2 regions of the Paenibacillus sp. FSL L8-0663 genome follow, and region 2 is predicted to be linked to the other one. Evidence: predicted binding sites of a transcription regulator. Region 2 holds the regulator's gene; the other holds the start of a gene.
What was found. Region 2 encodes LexA, which represses DNA repair genes until DNA is damaged. Its sites were predicted from a motif close to CGAACATATGTTCG; they were not measured.
Positions count from the first base shown of each region.

Region 1: recA (recombinase RecA) is a predicted target of LexA. The motif match lies at 1,952-1,965, and genes of this name have one in related genera.

Region 1 is NZ_JBBOYM010000001.1:2,140,973-2,144,158, reverse strand. Features, by position in the region: gene MKY75_RS09860 (regulatory protein RecX) at 1-625, opposite strand, end outside; gene recA (recombinase RecA) at 821-1,882, opposite strand; gene MKY75_RS09850 (competence/damage-inducible protein A) at 2,124-3,186, opposite strand, start outside.
Region 2 is NZ_JBBOYM010000001.1:3,136,373-3,139,558, forward strand. Features, by position in the region: gene MKY75_RS13410 (hypothetical protein) at 57-566, opposite strand; gene MKY75_RS13415 (DUF896 domain-containing protein) at 687-893, opposite strand; gene MKY75_RS13420 (LysM peptidoglycan-binding domain-containing protein) at 1,002-1,370, opposite strand; gene lexA (transcriptional repressor LexA) at 1,557-2,183, shown strand; gene MKY75_RS13430 (hypothetical protein) at 2,467-2,769, shown strand; gene MKY75_RS13435 (hypothetical protein) at 3,005-3,169, shown strand.

The DNA.
Region 1 (3,186 bases), 1.0 Mb from region 2:
TTTTCCTTTTTTTCTCCATTATATCACCACGTACCTGATTCCATTTCTTACGTCCGATCGTCAAAGCACTCTCCCACTCCTCATTATCGGTGATTTCACCTAACGCTTCCCCAATAGAGGCTTTAGAGATGCCTTTCTGACGGAGTTCTTGCCTAACCCACATCTTCCCCTTACGTTGGCTAGTTATACGCTGCCTTGCCCATTGGCGGGCGTACAAATCATCATCCACGAGTTGCTCCCTTTCCAGTCGGACCATTACTTCGTCAATAACAGACTGATCCAGTTCTTTTTGCACCAAACGCTGGGCAATTTCCTGACGTGTGCGAGGCTTTCGCCCCAAATATCGAAGCGCGAGTACATAGGCCTGTTGCTTTTCATCTGCCAGAACAATATCTTCCAGTTCTTTTTTGACGAATGACGTTCCTTTGAACATATTGTACTTGATCATTACATCTTCTAATACAGACAATGAATACGGGCCAAAATGAATGATATAGCGTCCACGTTTGCGTCCCTGTCCCTGCTCTACCCTAGTAATCATCAATTCCTCATGATCCGGAAAAAGAGAAATCTCTTGTTGCTTATTTGCTTCCGCAGAATATTCATCTTCATCGTCCAACTGCAATATGTTTCCCTCACTTTGAAATTCACGAAAGCAGTCTTTGGACAACTGCTACGCAAAAGTTAGATTCCGCTGACAAAGCAGCTTTAATTGATGCAAAAATGCCCTGCACAACTGTGCAGGGCATCAGAATCATGCTATTCAACCGGATTGTGCCATAACCCTGGCTCCAGTTCACAAATCAGGATTCACCAAGCTTTATTCAAGCTCCAACAATTCCTGTTCTTCCTTGGCTTGCTGTGCCAACTCTTCTTCTGTAGGCGGAGCAACCGTCGTAATCAAATTGCTTGCCACCCGAATTTTTTGCTCGATCGTACTAGCAATGTTCGGATTTTCCTTCAAAAATTGCTTCGCATTCTCACGTCCCTGACCAAGGCGCTCACCTTCGTAGGAATACCAAGCTCCACTCTTGTCGACAATGTCATGCTCCGTACCGATATCGATCAAGCTACCTTCTTTGGAAATGCCCTCACCGTACATAATGTCCACTTCAGCCTGACGGAATGGAGGGGCAACTTTATTCTTCACGACTTTAATACGTGTGCGGTTACCCACAATGTCGTTACCCATTTTCAAACTTTCAATACGACGAACATCCAAACGTACCGTAGAGTAAAACTTCAAGGCACGTCCACCTGGTGTTGTTTCAGGGTTACCGAACATAACACCTACTTTTTCACGTAGCTGGTTAATAAAAATAGCAATAGTTTTCGATTTGTTAATGGCTCCAGACAGCTTACGCAATGCCTGCGACATCAGACGTGCTTGAAGACCGACGTGGGAATCTCCCATTTCGCCTTCAATCTCTGCCTTCGGCACAAGTGCCGCTACGGAGTCAACAACTACAATGTCTACTGCTCCACTACGTACAAGGGCTTCGGCAATCTCAAGCGCCTGCTCTCCTGTATCTGGTTGCGATAGTAACAACTCATCAATATTGACACCCAGCTTGCTTGCATACGACGGATCAAGCGCATGCTCGGCGTCGATAAAGGCGGCTTGTCCGCCTGTTTTTTGCACCTCTGCGATAGCGTGAAGAGCTACTGTCGTTTTACCGGATGATTCCGGTCCGTATATTTCAATAACCCGGCCTCTTGGAAAGCCGCCCGTTCCTAACGCAATATCCAAAGCAATCGAACCACTGGGGATCGTTTCCACTTGCATGTGGGTAGACTCACCCAACTTCATAATGGAACCTTTACCAAATTGCTTTTCTATTTGACGGAGCGCCATATCCAGCGCAGCACGACGATCTGACAATAAACTCACATCCTTCATTGTTTGTACTTTAATAATACCTTGTTTTGACACGCTTGCCAAGCATTTTTTCGAACATACATTCGTTTTTTTATTCACACAGCTCTCTTCTGTAATTACACCTGTCTCTTAAAACAAAAAAAGAACCGCTGGCAAAAGGCTTTGCAACGGTTCTTCCGATAAGGTAATTATATCATGAATATCTATCTAAAACAACTCTACGACCCACACTGTACATAGATGATTAAGAGAGTTTCTCGTTCTCTACCAGCCTGCGCCACAATCTGTACAGAATCGCTTTGACTGATCGCAGTCGGATTGTTTCGCGGTTACCACTCAGTCTCAGTTCATGTACTTCCGTTTCCTTGTCGCGTTCAGCAATGCCAATATACACTAGACCGACTGGCTTACGTTCGGAATACCCAGGTCCGGCTACACCAGTAACTGAAAGTCCAAAATCGCTGTCCATGATCATTCTCGCCTGCTCTGCAAGCACAAAGGCCACTTCCTTACTCACTGCACCTGGCGCTTGATCCCCTTCCAAATAATCACAAGGCACGTTGAGTAATTTCATCTTCATTTCATTGGAATAGCACACGATGCCACCTTGAAACATAGTAGCACTGCCAGGTATAGAAGTGAGGTGTTCCATCAGCATTCCACCTGTACAGCTTTCTGCCGCACTCACAGTGAGTCCGCGATTGGCCATTAGATCTACGATAACCTTCTCCAGCGTAACATCTTCGCTTGCATACATAAATTCCGAAAGACGCTGCTGAATTTCTACTTCCGTAGCCGTCAGCTTAATCAATGCTTCACTTTCGCTGGCCGCCTTGGTGGATATACGGATCGTGACTTCCCCTTCCTTGGCATAAGGAGCAATCGTGGGGTCTGTCTGGGATTGGATCAGATCTAACAAACGGGTTTCAAGAGCTGACTCACCAATCCCTGCAAATTTTAGCATTTTTGAATAAATTGGCATTTCCTCACCGCTCAATGCCTGCTGAAGCAACCAAGGTTTGGCCTGGTTTGCAAACATCGGTTTGAGTTCCTTAGGAGGTCCAGGCAAAACTACATAAAATTTACCATCCTGTGCAATTGCGTCGCCCACAGCTAGCCCTGTCTCATTTTCAAGCGGAGTAGCACCTTCAATAGAAAGCGCCTGCCGGCGGTTATTTTCGGTCATTTCTACCCCACGGTTACGAAAAAATTGATCTAGCTTGTCCATTGCAAGACGATCTATGTGCAATTTTCGCCCCAATACAGACGCTATCGCATCTTTCGTCAAATCATCCTGGGTCGGTCCC
Region 2 (3,186 bases):
ATGTTATATGAAATAACATCATACGGCCTTTGTTACAGAGCTACAGGCTAAATCAGTTATTTCTTGTCAACCTGTATCTGATTGGATAGCGCAAACTTCTCAAGTCGCTCTGCAATGGCATCCGTGTCATAGCGACCTAATGATTTTGTGAAAATAAAATTACCACCCTTACCTTTTCTTTCAACGGTTACGTAACCCTTTTCAATCTTGATGGCTTTCATGTCCCCTGCCGTCATTGGACGTTCTCTACCACCTTTCAGCATATAGAGAGTATCCTTTCCCACTTTCAGATAAGGACGACGGATAAAAAAGATAACAGCCAACATCAAGTACAGGCCGAATACAAGCCAATCCATCCCTCGCATACCGGTCTTAGTCAAAAAGTAACTCATAAGCATGTACAATACAGAAAGACCAGCCAGCATAATTGGCACAGTAATGTTACGGCCACGGAAAATATCCATTGCAGAACCTGCGCCGCTAATGGTTTGAATACCTTGCTTTTTGCGCGATTTATTTAAATGCGCTGTGTTTTTGCGTACTTTTCTTTCAAATGATCGGGCCATCTCTCAATTCCTTCCCAGATATATTACATTAAAACAATTGCCTCAAAGCTGATCTATATAGATACCATGAGAGGTACCTAAAACAAAAGGCAAATTGCAGGCTTGGGCGCTTTAACAACATTAATGCTTCAGCCCGTCATTTCCCTTCGATGTATCATCGTCCACAAATTCAATCGTTTCAAGCTGCTGCCGAAAATTACGGCGAATGTTACCTAAATAAATTTCTCGAAGATTGGCGCGCTCTGTGGCTTCCTCTTCCGTCAAACCCTCGGATTTTGCTTTGCGCGCTAATTCATTAATGCGCTGTACCAAGCTGTCTATATCCAAATTGTGTCCCCTCCATAAAAGCAAAGATATAATACACTTTGACATGTAGAAAAGAGCTTGTCAAGGCTCCCGCATTACGCTCCCTGACAAGCTCTAATAGTCAATAGATCATAAGTCAGGAAGCTTGAGTACCTGACCTGCCTGCACTCCCCGATCCTCTAAACCGTTAATCCGCACAATTCCTTCTATATATACCCGTGTATCCATTCGTTCCGGTTTATGATTCGCGGCAATCTGCCACAACGTATCCCCAGGTTGTACCGTCAGTTTAGTCACTTCTTCCTTGGAAGCTGAAGGAGCCGCGAAAACCGTAAGTACACCTGCTCCTGCAATCCAAGCAACAATCACTATAATAAGAAGCTTAAGTAAAAGAGTATGGGTAATAATCTGCATAAAACGCGCCCTACCCTCTTTTCGGGTCTCCTGTAAATTTTCTATATTCATTGGAAAAATACTTTGATAGGTGCTATATTTCATCATGGCTGTGTCCTCCAAACGTTTGTTCTTATGTTTTCACAATATAACACGAACGTTTGTTTTGTTCAATAGAAAAGAGAACAAAAGTTCGCAATTTTTTTAGGGATTATTTAGAACTTATGTTTGTACGAACGGAGGTTCTATGCTATAATTTTCCCAAACGTTACTAAATGGGGTTGATACGGTATGTCTAAGATTTCGAGCCGCCAGCAGGCCATTCTTGAATTTATCCGCAATGAAGTGCGTCTAAAGGGATACCCCCCTTCTGTACGCGAAATAGGCGAGGCTGTCGGATTGGCCTCCAGTTCTACGGTTCACGGTCATTTGGATCGCTTAGAGAAAAAAGGACTCATTCGCCGCGATCCTACAAAACCACGGGCTATTGAGTTACTCGGTCAAGACGAATCGGATAACAGCAACTTGATTAATTACTCCATTAGTCGTGTCCCCGTCGTCGGCAAAGTAACCGCTGGTCTTCCTATTACGGCGACAGAAAATATTGAAGATTACTTTCCTCTTCCCCAACACTTTGTTGGTGAGGATAAAATATTCATGTTATCTGTTGTAGGCGAAAGCATGATTGAGGCTGGGATTGCTAACGGAGACTATGTAATCGTACGTCAGCAGCAGACCGCTGATAATGGCGATATTGTTGTAGCTATGACAGATGAAGACGAAGCTACAGTTAAAACCTTCTACAAAGAAAAAGATCATATCCGGCTTCAACCTGAAAATCCAGCCTTTGAACCGCTTCGTCTGACACACGTCAGTATTTTGGGCAAAGTTGTAGGACTCTTCCGGGACTTCCACTGATTTCTCGTTCTTCCTTCCCCGTTATTCTATCCCCTAATACAAAACCGGCTGCCTAGGGCAAGCCGGTTTTGTATTGTTATTATGCTTACTATGTATCTCACAACTATTCTTTCCTTTTTGCAACCTATTCCTATTGTATCTACTATAAAATCAGCCTCATCATCTCAAATAATCCCCCACTGATCTTGAACAGCTATACTGTTATGGGAAAAACTAATAGATCTTTCTTTCTTTTAGCTAAATATGGTATATTAATTACTCATAGCTCTGTAGGAGGAATTAAATGAAAAAAATAATAATTTCAGCGTTTGTTATGATATTTATCGTCGTAAGCTGTGCAGTTCCAACAATGGATCATTTGTATGCAGAAGAGAAATCACACATAACAACCTACGATCGTATTCAGTACATACAAATACTCATCCATTTCAGGTATTTAGAAAAGCAACTTGAAGCTGTAATTTCCGAAAGAAATAATTACCCAGAGGCCAGCCAAGAATATAAACAGCTCTCAGAACAACTGAATCATATTCTTGCCCAAGAGGCATACTACGAAAAAAAACTTAACACCCTTAATAGTAAATAATTTTCATACAAACTGCATATTATCTTTATTCTACACATTAGACTCATGCCGACCTGCCTGTAACATCTCCTGCAACGTAAAGTTGAAAAGGCGAAGACAGGTTCGCATGAGTTTTTTTGTTAACCTTTAGGGATATAGGTACTAGCTTCTTTTTGCTTCTAATAGATTTATGCTGATACATTACTATCACAATTGACATATATATATAGCAGAACTAAGCAAAGGAGATATGCAGATGATCAGAAATAGAGTTAAAACGTATAAGCATCGCATCGGGAAAAACAGATATCTGGTCGTTAAAGTCTTTCAAGCCGCAGCTGCTAAAACAGGAAGCGGAAATGCACTAGCAACCAATGCCTTGAATATCAAAATTTCCAAGCGTAAGCATAAACGCCACTAAGATTCAACCGCACCTTC